Regions from separate parts of the Paenibacillus humicola genome, predicted to be linked through region 1. Evidence: riboswitches for the same ligand, from Rfam matches in the RefSeq annotation. Region 1 holds a riboswitch; each other region holds the start of a gene.

The links. A riboswitch is a leader RNA that binds a small molecule or an ion and turns the genes downstream of it on or off. The one in region 1 is predicted to bind ZMP and ZTP.
Region 2: another riboswitch for ZMP and ZTP. It lies ahead of PD282_RS02800 (phosphoribosylaminoimidazolecarboxamide formyltransferase); the one in region 1 lies ahead of PD282_RS21485 (bifunctional 5,10-methylenetetrahydrofolate dehydrogenase/5,10-methenyltetrahydrofolate cyclohydrolase).
Region 3: another riboswitch for ZMP and ZTP. It lies ahead of rpiB (ribose 5-phosphate isomerase B); the one in region 1 lies ahead of PD282_RS21485 (bifunctional 5,10-methylenetetrahydrofolate dehydrogenase/5,10-methenyltetrahydrofolate cyclohydrolase).

The regions. Positions count from the first base shown of each region.
Region 1 covers NZ_JAQGPL010000001.1:4,673,770-4,678,312, forward strand. The annotation lists gene PD282_RS21475 (LacI family DNA-binding transcriptional regulator) at 1-355, opposite strand, end outside; gene PD282_RS21480 (cyclodeaminase/cyclohydrolase family protein) at 466-1,113, opposite strand; gene PD282_RS21485 (bifunctional 5,10-methylenetetrahydrofolate dehydrogenase/5,10-methenyltetrahydrofolate cyclohydrolase) at 1,110-1,976, opposite strand; ZMP/ZTP riboswitch at 2,077-2,160, opposite strand; gene PD282_RS21490 (MarR family winged helix-turn-helix transcriptional regulator) at 2,317-2,766, shown strand; gene PD282_RS21495 (DoxX family protein) at 2,861-3,250, shown strand; gene PD282_RS21500 (pirin family protein) at 3,270-4,040, shown strand; gene PD282_RS21505 (C40 family peptidase) at 4,479-4,543, shown strand, end outside.
Region 2 covers NZ_JAQGPL010000001.1:588,532-593,074, reverse strand. The annotation lists gene PD282_RS02805 (hypothetical protein) at 1-430, opposite strand, end outside; gene PD282_RS02800 (phosphoribosylaminoimidazolecarboxamide formyltransferase) at 455-1,621, opposite strand; ZMP/ZTP riboswitch at 1,677-1,757, opposite strand; gene PD282_RS02795 (carbohydrate ABC transporter permease) at 1,910-2,737, opposite strand; gene PD282_RS02790 (carbohydrate ABC transporter permease) at 2,757-3,695, opposite strand; gene PD282_RS02785 (ABC transporter substrate-binding protein) at 3,909-4,543, opposite strand, start outside.
Region 3 covers NZ_JAQGPL010000001.1:5,506,689-5,511,231, reverse strand. The annotation lists gene PD282_RS25260 (L-threonylcarbamoyladenylate synthase) at 1-200, shown strand, start outside; gene PD282_RS25255 (hypothetical protein) at 197-385, opposite strand; gene PD282_RS25250 (manganese efflux pump MntP) at 441-1,001, shown strand; gene PD282_RS25245 (arsenate reductase/protein-tyrosine-phosphatase family protein) at 1,043-1,624, shown strand; ZMP/ZTP riboswitch at 1,699-1,781, shown strand; gene rpiB (ribose 5-phosphate isomerase B) at 1,898-2,356, shown strand; gene PD282_RS25235 (TIGR01440 family protein) at 2,373-2,957, shown strand; gene PD282_RS25230 (serine hydroxymethyltransferase) at 3,273-4,520, shown strand.

The sequences.
Region 1 (4,543 bases):
GGTAAAACATGTCGGTCACATTTTTGACGCTCTCCTCCGAGCCTGCGCCCCGGATGATGTACGTCAGCACGAAGTAGTTATGGGACGACGCTTCCTCGATGACGCTTGCGATCAGCATATTCGTCAGGATGTCCCCCGCAACGCGGCCGGACTTTTCGATCATGAACAGACCGATCGTGCGCGTTTTCTTCCCGGCCAATACCTGCGCCGACACGTTCGGCACGTAATTGTGCTCGTTAATGACGCGCATGACCTTCTCCCGCGTTTCCGGCGGAACGTTCGGATAGTTGTTGATGACCCGGCTGACGGTGCTGCGCGAGACGCCCGCCAGCTTTGCGATTTGTTCCGCATTCATGTGCTAATCTTTCACCTCGGTATTCGGCCTCTCCTAGTGCGAACGCGTGTTTACACCATCGTAGCAACGCGATTTGCCAATGTCAATCTTGAATATTGCCGGAAGCGGCTCTACAGCGCGAGCCTCCCCTTGACTGCCGAGACGACCGCATCCTTCAGGCGGACGCATGCGGCGACTTGTTCTTCACCGCGCTTGCGGAAATTTGCCGCTGCGGACGCGTCTGCAAGCGACGGCAGATTGATCAGTGCCGTCAGCCAAGCGGACTGGGCGGCCGATTCGGCCAGCAGGGCGGCAATGCCCCAGTCGGATATCGCGTTCCGGTTCACGAGCTGCGCGGCTTCCTCGAGCGCCTCAAGCATTTGACGGCAGAGATCGATCAGCGCCATGGGCGCCTCCGTCGCGGTCAGCGCCGCCGCGGCGATCGCCGCTTTGCGCGTCTGCTTGTCCGCCTCCGTCGACCGGGGCAGCCCGAGCGCCTGCATATATCCGCCGAAGGCCGCGATATCGGCGGCGGACAGCGCTTCGCAGCGGACGATCGCCTGCGACATATCGCGGGCGATCCGCTGCGCCGTCTCCTGTGCGCCTTCATATTTCGGGCCGCTTGTCAGCCTCGCGACCATCGAGCCCATCGATGCGGCGAGCGCAGCCGCCAATGCCGCAACGCTTCCGCCTCCCGGCGTCGGCGAGGACGATGCCGCCTCCTGCAAAAAGGTCCGGACGGTCCAATCGAATTCGCTTGCCGCCTTCGTATCGCTCATTTCGCCAGCCTCCCCGCAAGCTCCTGCAGCTCCAGCGCCCGAAGCACATTTTCGAATAAAATGACGGTTGTCAGCGTGCCGACGCCTCCGGGCACCGGCGAAACCGCGGCAGCCAGCGCGGCCGCTTCCGGCGCGACATCGCCCGTGATCCCGCCGCCGTCCGCCTTCTCATTAATTCCCGCATCGACGAGGACGAGCCCGGGATGGGTCATTTCCGGCGTGATCAGGTTGGGCACGCCGGCGGCGGCAATCGCGATGTCCGCCCGGCGGACATGCGAAGCCAGATCCTTCGTGCGCGAATGGCAGACGGTCACCGTCGCCTGCTCGCGCAGCAGCATCGGGACGAGAGGCCGGCCGACCGTCTCGCCCCGGCCGACGACGACAACATCGGCTCTCTGCAGCGAATAACCGTAACCGTGCAGCAGGCGAATACACGATTGCGGCGTCGCCGGATAGATCCCCGGCTCTCCGGTTAAACACGCCTGCACGTTCGCCGGCGCAATGCCGTCGACGTCCTTCAGCGGGTCGATCGCCTCCGCGAGCCTCCGCGGGTTTACCGTTTTCGGCAGCGGCAGCTCCAGCATGATGCCGTGCACGCCGCCGTCCTCGTTCAAGCGGCGGATTTCCGCAAGCAGCTCCTCCTCCGTCACGCCGCGGTTAAAGGCAAGCAGCTCGAAGCGAATGCCGAGCTTCTCCGCCATTTTCCGCTTGGCCCCCGCATAATAAGCGGAAGCGGGATCGCCTTCGACCAGCAGCGCCCCGACGCCGGGCACGACGCCTTTCTCCCTCCACCTGGCTGCGCCTGCGGCGACTTCGGACTGCGCAGCATCGGCCAATGGCTTTGCTTTCAACATGTCAACCATCGTTTTTCCCTCCCGGACGTGTGCGTAATCAGTCGAGCAAAAAACATTCCTATAGACGAAAAAAAGCACCCGGCGGCAGCGCAAATGCTGCTTGAACCGGATACTTCGCCCAGGCGTTCGGCACGTTCGTCCGCTCGTATGCTCCCCCGTGGTTCGCCACGTTACGCCAGTCACATACGACGTGTATCTGCTCCTAGTATATAGAAGCTCGATTTACGATTCAACCGTTTGACAAAATAATAAATGGACCGGACAATTAAAAATACGCTTGACATTTTTCCTGGATTGAATTATATTCAATTTAAGATAATTAATTTAAAGATGTTTGGAGGTGATCACCATGGCGACTCCGGATGCCGAGGACAACGCGCTGCAGCTGTTCGTCGTATTATCGAGAGCCTATCAGTGGGTCGCGGCGCATGCACAGAAGGATATTAAGAGCTACGGCCTAAACCCCACCGAGTTCGGCGTGCTGGAACTGCTGTACCATAAAGGCGAACAGCCTTTGCAGCAGATCGGCGAGAAAATTTTGATGTCGAGCGGCAACATTACGTATGTCGTCGACAAGCTCGAGAAAAAAGGGTTCGTACGCCGCGTCGCTTGCCCCACGGACCGCCGGGTTATTTTTGCGGAAATAACGGCGCAGGGCAGGCAGTTTCTCGACGATGTGTTCCCGCAGCATACCGATGCCATACGCAAAGCGACGGAAGGATTGACGCCGCAGGAACGAGCCGAAGCGATCGCGCTGCTCAAAAAGCTGGGCCTTGCCGCCCAGGGAAGCTTCTCGTAGCCGGAAACGAAACCGGCCGGCGGCTGCTTCCTTTTTCAGACCAAATATCTTAAATTTAAGAAACTTAAAACTAATTTATTGGAGGTCGTTTATCATGGGTCTTTCCATCGGTTTATTGATCATTCGAGTTATTTTGGGCATTCTGTTTATCGGGCATGGCGCTCAAAAGCTGTTCGGCTGGTTCGGGGGCTACGGATTGAAAGGAACGGGCGGCTGGTTCGATTCGATCAACGTCAAGCCCGGCGTCATGGCTGCATTCGTCGTCGGTTTGTTCGAAATGGCCGGCGGTCTGTTGTTCCTTCTCGGTCTATGGATGCCGGTGGCCGCCGCGCTGATCGTAATCCTCATGCTCGGCGCGATTGTGAAGGTTCACGGCAAAAACGGCTTCTGGGTCACTTCGAACGGCATCGAATACAATCTGGTCCTGATCGCAATTTCGCTCGCCCTTGCGTTTATCGGTGCAGGCGAGTACGCGATCGGCTGATCGATAGGGGGAAAGCACCATGCAAACGTTAATTTACGGTCCTTCGCTGCAAGCAAAAGGCGCATTTGACGGCGGCAAAATCCGCGAACAGAAACCGATCGGCTTCCCGGGCGAAGGCTCGGCCGTGAAGCGCATCGGCCCGCTCTTCTACTGGGCTTGGGCAGAGGCCGACAAAGAGGGCTACATTCCGCTCCATCCGCATCAGGCTTTCGAAATTATGACCTATGTGATCGGGGGCGAGGCACAGCACGGCGACACGCTCGGGACGCGGAGCACGGTCGGCGCGGGCGGCGCCCAGGTCATGCAGACCGGCTCCGGCGTCAGCCACGAAGAACGATTCATCGGTCCGGATATGGAAGGGTTCCAGATCTGGTTCGAGCCGCACATCGAGAAGGCCTTGCAGACGGAGCCGACGTACCGCCAATACGAACACGAAGCGTTCCCGGTCGATGAGCGGGACGGCGCCGTCGTCAAAACCGTGCTGGGCGGGGATTCTCCCATCCGCTTGGCGGTCGACGCCCGGATGTGGGATGTGACGATCGAGTCCGGCCACAGCTGGCGCCACCCCGTCCAGGCCGGCCGTACGCTCGCGGCGCTTGCCGTCCGCGGCGGCGGCAAGTGGACGAACGGCGAAGCCGAGCCGACGCCTTTCAAGCACCGCGACTTTATCGTCGTAAACGCCGGCGAAACCGCCGAAGTCACAGTGAAAGCCGGCGGTTCGGACGCCGTGCGCATGCTGCTGATCGACGTTCCGGCCAAGGTCGATTATCCGCTGTATCCGAAACGATAAACCGGCTTGCACCCCGTAAATGAAAAAGAAGGCTTCAGGCCCAGTCCAAGGGTCTGAAGCCTTCTTTCTATATAACTCCGGGTCTCTCGCTCTCCGTTCCGTCCGCGCAGGCTCACCCCCGGATTACGCCCATTTTGCGCTTGCCTGCAACGCATCCGCAAGCAGGTGCTCCATGCCTTCTCCCGGCGCAGCCGAATATCCGCAGGAAAATTTTCGCCAAAAAGCCATTATTATAATGGCAGCTCCAGCTTTTGTCCATTAGAATTAAAGGCTGTTTTTTAATCTTTTTCTAATAATCGCTATGAAAGCCTTGTCAAAAGCAGGATGGGGCGCTCATCGGTAAATCATGGAAAACATAGCCCATGTTATACTATTTTTGCAAGCGCTGATACGTTTTTCATAACTTGCATGCAAGTATAACAACATGGGAGGAAAACGATGAACACCAAGAAGTGGACAACACGCGCAATTGTATTTTCGCTGAGCTTTATGATGCTGATAGT
Region 2 (4,543 bases), 4.1 Mb from region 1:
CGCCGTGCACCCGGATTTCCTTCTCCAGCCGGAAGGCATACCCGTTTATCGGCAGCGGGTCCTGTACGAACCGGACGAAATCGCCGCCATGTTCGGTCCGGACAGGGAAGGGCTCCGTTTCGTAAGGCCGGAAAAAATTATAGGCTTCCTCCCCTGTCCGGGTGAGCAGCCCGATACCCGGCTTCGGAAACTTGCCGCCGATTTCCGCCTCCTCGTAGCCGAGCGGCGCGTCGATGCCGAACTCGTTGCACAGCCCGAGCCCGCCCGAGCCTTTACCCGGGACCTGACTCTCGACTCCGCCGAACGTGTGCCCGCCCTGCAGCAGCGTCACCTGACGGATAAACCCCGTCCAATCGAACCGCGAACCCCTATACGTGCCGGGCTCCAATATTTCCGCCTTCAAATCGCCGCTGCGCAGCACAATCGTCATGACAGTTCCTCCATCTCATTTAAACTAATGATGAAAAAGCCGGATGCCCGAGCAAGCCATCACCATGCCGTATTCGTCGGCCGCCTCCGCGACTTCGTCATCGCGGGCCGAGCTTCCGGTTTGTACGACGTACCGTACGCCGCTGCGAGCGGCCCGGTCGAGGTTGTCGCGAAAAGGCAGAAACGCGTCGGAAGCGTAAGCGACATCGGTTAACCCCGTTAACCATTGCGCCTTCTCTTCCTTCGTCAGCCGCTCCGGCACTTCGTCGAAATAAAGCCTCCAACGCTTCTCCTCAGCCGGCGCGGCGTCTTCGTTCAGCCACCCGTCGAGCGCATTGTTCATGTCCGCCCGGGACAAGCCGCTGCGGAAAGGCAGCCGAAGAGCGGCGGGATGCTGCCGCAGCATCCAATGGTCCGCTTTTTCCGCCGCCAGCCGCGTGCAGTGAATCCGGGACTGCTGCCCCGCGCCGATGCCGATCGTTTGCCCGCCGCAGGCCAAGCAGACGGAGTTGGACTGCGTATACTTCAAGGCGATCAAGGCGACCAGCAGATCCCGCTTCGCTTCCGGGGGGATGAGCCGCCGTTTCGTGACGACGTTGGCGAGCACGTCCTCCGTCAGTTCCGCGTCGTTGCGCTCCTGCTCCAGCGTCATGCCGAATACGGTCCGGGTTTCGACCGGGGCCGGGACAAAATCCGGATCGATTTCGAGAATGAGATAGGCACCGTTCTTTTTCCGTTTCAGCAGCTCGAGCGCATCACGGTCGTAGCCCGGCGCGACAATGAGATCGGATACTTCCTTCTGCAGCAGGCGGGCGGAAGACGCATCGACCCGGCAGCTGAACGCCGCGCAGTCTCCGAACGACGACATCCGGTCCGCTCCTCTCGCTCTTGCATAGGCGACCGCAAGCGGAGACAGCTCCATGCCGTCCGCGAAATACGACCGGGCCAGCGATTCCCCGAGCGGCGTATGGACAGCCGCCCCCGCCGGACTGACATGCTTGAACGAAGCCGCCGCCGGCAGGCCGGTGCTTCGCTTCAGCTCCCGGACCAGCTGGAACGCATTGAACGCATCCAGCAGATTGATGTAGCTCGCTTCGCCGTTTAGGACGCGCACGGGCAGCCGCCCGCCCGCATATGCGCTCGCCCTGCGCTGATGAGGATTCATCCCGTACCGCAATTCGATTCGTTCCATCCCATCCACCTTCCCTTTTCGGAAAATGAAAAAAGTATTCAGATGAACATCCGAATACTTTTGCCCAGGCGTACGGCCGTTTCGCGGTATGCTCCCCCATGGTTCGTCCCATGTCACGCCAGTCACACACCGTATGTTGTTCTCGAGTCGATTTTACCCTAAAGCTCCATGATCCGGCAATATTAACCTCGCCGTCCGGACGTGCGCGCAATCGCGGGAGCGCTTTTTTCGAAATCAAGAAGGAGCCACGGCAGGCTCCTTCTCTTTTGAACATCCCCTGAAGCACCGTTAATCCTTGACAGCCCCCGCCGCGATATCCGCGATGAACTGCCGGCTGACGAACAGGAACAGCACGATCAGCGGCAGAACGGCGAGAAACGTGCCGGCCATGACCATCGAATAGTCGGTGTTGTAAATGCCGTTCAGCTGGGACAGCGCCACCTGCAGCGTATATTTCGACGCGTCGTTCAAAATAATTAACGGCCATAAATAATCGTTCCACGCGTTAATAAACGTGAACGCCCCGAGAAACGCGAGCGCCGGCCGCAGCACCGGCAGCGACACGTTCCAGTACAGGCGAAAAAAGCCGCAGCCGTCCATGCGCCCCGCGCTCAGCAGCTCATCCGGCACGGCGCCCGTCGCGTATTGGCGGATCCAGAAAATGCCGAACGCGTTCGCCATTCCCGGAATGATGAGCGCCTTGAAGCTGCCGACCCATCCGAAGGTCGCCATAATCACGAAGGAAGGCACGAGCGACAGCTGGCCCGGCACCATCATCGTCGCAAGCAGGATGATGAACAGCGGCTTTTTCCACGGAAACTCGTACTTGGCGAACGCAAAGCCCGCGAGGGAGTCGAAAAACAGCACCAGCACCGTGGATACGACCGCTACGAAGAGCGTATTGAAGAATGCGTGGAAGAAATCGATGCTTTGAAAGACGCGATGGACATTATCGGCAAAATGCGTCCCGAACCACATTTTCGGCGGAAACTTGTACAGGTCGCTCGTCGTGCGGGTCGACATAACGGCCAGCCAGTAAAAGGGGAATACGGACAGCAGCACGCCGAGGACGAGCACCAAATGCAGCCCCATTGTTTTTACGCCATTACTTTTCATCCCGTTCACCTCCCTAAAATCAGGCTCTTTCCTTCGTGATCGTCCAGTTTAGCGCCGAGAACAGGACGATGATGACGAACATGCCCCATCCGACGGCGGAAGCGTAACCGAAATAGTTGTTCACGAATGCTTCCCGGTACAGGTACAGTACGATCGTCATGCCGTTGTTGCCGACGCCGCCGTCGTTGCCGACGAGCACCTGCGGCTCCGTGAACAGCTGCATGCCCCCGATCGTGGACGTGATAACCGTAAACAGGATAACCGGCCGAAGGAGCGGGATCGTGATCCGGAAGAAAGACTGCGCCGTGCTGGCGCCGTCGATCTTCGCCGCTTCGTACAGCTGGCTCGGAATGCTCTGCAGCCCGGCCAAATAAATGATCGCGTTGTATCCCGTCCAGCGCCAGACGACCATCGACGCGATGGCGGTCTGGATGCCGAAGGGAAAGTTCAGCCACTGCACCGAATTGAGACCGACTGCGGTCAGCATGTAGTTCAGCAGCCCGTATTTGTTGGCGAATACCGTGCTGAAAATAATGGCGACCGCAACGATCGAAGTCACGTTCGGCAGAAAATAGGCAATGCGGTAGGCGCTCCTGAACCGGACAAAAGCCGAATTGAGCAGGAACGCGATTACCAGCGCAAGGAACAGCATCGGAATCGTGGAATAGATCCAGATGACGAACGTATTGCCGACCGACTGCCAGAACAGCGGGTCCGTCACCATATACTGAAAGTTGTTCAGGCCGTTATAGGACATCGTGCCGATGCCGTCCCACTTCTGCAGCGACAGATAGAGCGAGAACAGAATCGGGAACAGGCCGAAGACGGCGAATAAAATGTAGAACGGCGAAATGGCCGCATAAACCGCCCGGTTCTTCCAGGCTTCTCTCCACCGGCTGTGCTCCGGGCGCAGCGCGGCCCGGTTTGACGGATTCGAAACAATCGGCGTTTGCTGCATAGGCATATCGCTCCTTCTAAGCATTTTCGAAGAAAATGCAGCTTCGTTAGCATAAGCCAAGCGTTTTCGTAAGAAAACGCAGCTTCGTTAGCATCGGCTAAGCATTTTCGAAGAAAACGCAGCTTCGTTAGCATCGGCTAAGCGTTTTCGAAGAAAACGCAGCTTCGTTAGCATCGGCTAAGCGTTTTCGCAAGTAAAACGCAGCTTCGTCAGCTATCTTTTCAGCTCTCGCTGGATTTGGTTCATGGCGTCGCTCCAGGCCTTGTCCGGCGCCTTGTGCTGCTTGGCGACCTTGACCAGCTCCTGCTTGTAAATGCCGTCGATCAGCGTGAACTTCTCGCCGAAATAGGCGACCTGGACGTTTTTGGCCGATGCGGCGAAAATCCCCCCCGTACGCTGTCCGCCGAAGAACGGTTCCGCGGTGTTCATCTTCGGATCGCTGTAGACGCTCGGCGTCGAAGGGAACAGGTTCAGGTCCTGATAGCCCGTCAGCTGGTTCTGCGGATTCTGCAGCCATTTGATGACCTCGAACGCCTCCTTCGGATGCTTGCTCGTCTTCATGATGGCCAGGAACGAGCCGCCGTTGTTGCCGTCCCCTCCGGGAGCCCTGGCAACCTTCCACTTGCCGGCCGTATCGGGCGCGGCATCCATCAGCACCTGCTTCATCCAGACGGCGCCGACGAACGACGCAATATCCCCGTTATCCATCGCCGCGTTCCACTCCGGCGTAAAGCGGTCGATATTGGCGAGCATCCCTTGCTGATAAGCCTTGACGGCCGTCGCCCAGGCTTTGTTCACCTGCTCGGAGGAGCCGCCGATGAAGGTGCCGTCCGGTTTGAAATACAGGT
Region 3 (4,543 bases), 830 kb from region 1:
TCGACGCCGATCACGTCGTCGTCGCCGGTGCGCTCGCACAGCTTGAAACGGCGGCGCATGGGCTGTACGCCGCCCTGCGGTCGTTCGACGAGCTGGGGGTCGAACGCATTTGGGCGGAGACGTGCCCGCAGGAAGGAATCGGGCACGCGCTGATGAACCGGCTGGCCAAGGCGGCTGCGGGCCGGATGGTCATCGTTTAGATGCGCGCCGATGCATGGCCGCAGGCTCGGAAGGCGCCTCCATACAGCGGATCCGCGTAACCGCGGCGGCCGGCGGCGGCCCGCTCTCCGCGATCGGCATCGGTAAGCTTCCGCCGGCCAAAACGTCCCGTCTGCCAGACGCCAAACCGGCCGGGCCGGCACCGCCCGTCCGGCATCCTCGTCATGTTTGTCCTCCCGTCCGCATATGCTTGGATGAGAAAGCGGACAGGGGGTATGGCAATGGCCTGGACGGGAGTGCTGACCGGACAGCTTCTGACGCTGCTGATCATGGCGCTGGCGCTTGGCATGGATGCCTTTTCGCTCGGCATCGGCATCGGGATGAGAGGCATCCGCCTCCGCGACGTTTTAAAGCTGAGCACGATGATCGGGCTGTTTCATATCATCATGCCGCTCGCCGGAATCGTTGCGGGTCAATATGTCAGCACCCTGCTCGGCGGCGTAGCGACGACCGTCGCCGGCGGTCTGCTGCTGCTGCTCGGCGGACATATGGTCTACAGCTCCCTGCGCGGAGACGCGGTCCTGTCGATTAACCACCGGACGGCATGGGGCATGCTGCTGTTCGCGCTGAGCGTCAGCATCGATTCGTTCTCCGTCGGCATTTCACTCGGCGTATTCGCAGCTAACGTGCTGCTTACGGTACTGCTTTTCGGCTTGTTTGGCGGCGCCATGTCGATTCTCGGCCTGCTGCTCGGCCGGCGCGTCAGCTCCTCCCTCGGCGAATACGGGGAAGCGTGCGGCGGCGTCATTTTGCTCACCTTCGGCCTTTTATTTTTGTTTTAACCCGCAGCACGATGACGATCAAAGAAGGAGTTGCAATCGGCTTGAAACGGATATTGTTCGTCTGCACCGGCAATACGTGCCGCTCGCCGATGGCGGAAACGATTCTTCGCGAGCTGGCGCGCAGACGGAACCGGGAGCTCGAGGTCCGTTCCGCCGGCGTATCGACGGTAGACGGGCTGCCGGTTTCGGTCAATGCCCAAAAGGTGCTGAGACGGCGCATCGGCGTCATGGCTGCGGGCACCTCAACGGCGCTCGACGGCGGTTCGGTCGGCTGGGCCGATCTCATTTTAACGATGACGACAGACCATAAACGGCATTTGCTTCAGCGTTTTCCGCAGGCGGTGGACAAGACGTATACGCTCAAGGAATTCGTCGACCGCGACGAAGCGGTGCTGGAGGATATCGCCGAGCTGGAGACGCTGTACACCGAATACCAGATGAAGCAGGCGCTCGGCCAGCAGCTGACTCCGGAGGAAAGAAGCCGTCTGCTGGAGCTGGAGAGGCGCATTCCCGGCTTCGATATCGCCGATCCGTTCGGCGGGCCGATCTCTTCTTATGAGCAAAGCGCCGCGGAAATCGAAGCCGCTCTGCAGAAGCTGCTCGACCGGCTGGACAACTTGTAAGGCGGGCGAAGACAATCGGCGAAAACGGATTGATTTTGCACGTTCGATCCGGTATGATAAAAACAAATCCAAACGGTTTCCGATGTGACTGGCGACGAAAGTGGGATCAACCACGGTGGAGCATCGGAGCATACGGCCGGTCGCCTGGGCAAAGAGCTGTTGCGCTATATGCGCGGCATGCTCTTTTTTCGTCTTTCCCGCGGAATCAGGTATACTAAAGGTATTGCATTTCGACAAATTCCGCCTCGGAGCGGTCAATCGGAGGTTGTACGTATGAAAATCGCCATCGGTGCCGACCATGCCGGTTACCGGCTCAAAGACGAAATCGTCCCGTTCATCCAATCGCTCGGGCATGAAGTGACCGACGTCGGCTGCCATTGCGACCAATCGGTCGATTACCCGGACTACGCGCTCCCGGCTTGCGAGCTGGTCGTCTCCGGGAAGGCGGACCGCGGCATTCTCATTTGCGGCACCGGCATCGGCATGTCGATCGCCGCGAACAAAGTGGCGGGCATCCGCTGCGCCCTGGTGCACGACCTGTTCTCGGCCAAAGCGACGCGGGAGCATAACGACACGAACGTGCTGGCGATGGGCGAGCGAGTGATCGGCCCCGGCGTGGCGCAGGAAATCGTCCGGCTGTGGCTGGAAACGCCGTTCTCGAACGGCGAACGCCACCGCGGCCGGATCGACAAGGTGGCGCGCATCGAAGCGGGCAGCGCCATTCATCCTTAAGGCGGAGGCGCAGCGAATGAGCCCGGAATGGACAAAGGTTGCGGCGGAAGTGGAGACGATCGTTCGCGAGCTTGCGGCGGCGGGCGGTTTGCGCAAAGGCCAGCTGCTCGTCGTCGGCGCGAGCACGAGCGAGGTGCTCGGCAAGCGAATCGGCACCTCGGGCACGCTGGAGGCGGCGCAGGCGATTTATGCCGGCGTCGATACGGCGCGGCGGGCGATCGGGTTTTGGCCCGCGTTTCAATGCTGCGAGCATTTGAACCGGGCGCTCGTGGTCGAGCGCGAGGCGGCCGAGCGGTACGGGCTCGAGGAAGTGGCGGCCGTCCCGGTTCCGAAAGCCGGCGGCTCGATGGCCGCTTACGCGTACCGGCAATTGGCGAATGCCTGCCTGGTCGAAACGGTGCAGGCGCATGCCGGCATCGATATCGGCGACACGCTGATCGGCATGCACCTTCGGCGCGTGGCGGTGCCGGTCCGGCCGTCGATCCGCGAAATCGGCGCGGCGCACGTCACGATGGCGTATACGCGGCCGAAGCTGATCGGCGGAGCGAGGGCGGTCTATACGCCGGAGCAAGCCGAAGCGGCTGACGGAACGTGCGAGTAGTATTTCAGAGAAGCAATCGCAAAAACAGCATATGCTTCCGAAGTGAGTTTTTGCTCGCACGGATGCAGTTCAAAGAAGCTATCACAAAAACTCTAAGCATATGCTTCCGAAGTGAGTTTTTGCTCGCACGGATGCAGTTCAGAGAAGCTATCACAAAAACTCTAAGCATATGCTTCCGAAGTGAGTTTTGCTCGCACGGATGCAGTTCAAAGAAGCAATCATAAAAAACTCTAAGCATATGCTTCCGAAGTGAGTTTTTGCTCGCACGGATGCAGTTCAAAGAAGCTATCACAAAAACTCTTAGGAGGTCCCATCATGGAAAACCTGCGTAAACAAGATCCCGAACTGGTGAAAGCGCTCGGTCTCGAGCTGCAGCGCCAGCGCGACAACATCGAGCTGATCGCTTCCGAGAACATCGTCTCCGAAGCGGTGCTGGAAGCGATGGGCACCGTGCTCACGAACAAATACGCCGAAGGCTATCCGGGCAAACGGTATTACGGCGGCTGCGAGCACGTCGATATCGTCGAGGATATCGCCCGCGACCGTGCGAAAGAGCTGTTCGGCGCCGATCATGCCAACGTTCAGCCGCATTCCGGCGCGCAGGCGAATATGGCGGTTTATCTCGCGGCGCTGAAGCCGGGCGATACGGTGCTCGGCATGAACCTCGCGCACGGCGGCCACCTGACGCATGGCAGCCCGGTCAACGCCTCGGGCCTGCTGTATAATTTCGTCGCTTACGGCGTAAACGAAAACACCTTTACGATCGACTATGAAGAAGTCCGCAAAACGGCATTTAAGCATCGTCCGCGCCTGATCGTCGCCGGCGCATCCGCTTATCCGCGCACGATCGATTTCGAGAAGCTCGGCAAAATCGCGACTGACGTCGGAGCCTTGTTTATGGTCGACATGGCCCATATTGCCGGACTCGTCGCTGCGGGCCTGCATCCGAATCCGGTGCCGCATGCGCATTTCGTCACGACCACGACGCACAAAACGCTGCGCGGACCGCGCGGCGGCATGATTCTCTGCACGAAGCCGTGGGCGCAGGCGATCGATAAAGCGGTTTTCCCGGGCACCCAGGGCGGCCCGCTGATGCACATTATCGCGGCAAAAGCCGTTTCCTTCGGCGAGGCGCTTCAGCCGTCGTTCAAAACCTATGCGCAGAACGTCATCGACAACGCCAAAGCGCTGTCGGAAGCATTGGTCGTACACGGCTTGAACCTCGTGTCCGGCGGTACGGACAACCACCTGATGCTGATTGATCTGCGGAACCTGAACATTACCGGCAAGGATGCCGAGCATGTGCTCGATTCCGTCCAAATTACGGTCAACAAAAACGCCATCCCGTTTGATCCGACGAGCCCGTTTATTACGAGCGGCATTCGTATCGGCACGCCGGCGGCGACTTCGCGCGGCATGGGCGTCGACGCGATGAAGACGATCGCCGAGGTGATCGCGATGACGCTGAAAAATCCGAAGGACGAAGCCGTCCTCGCCAAAGCGCGCGGCATGGTCCGGGATTTGACGGCGCAGTATCCGCTCTATCCGCAGCTGAACTACTGATCACAGACGCCCTTCGCGGCTGC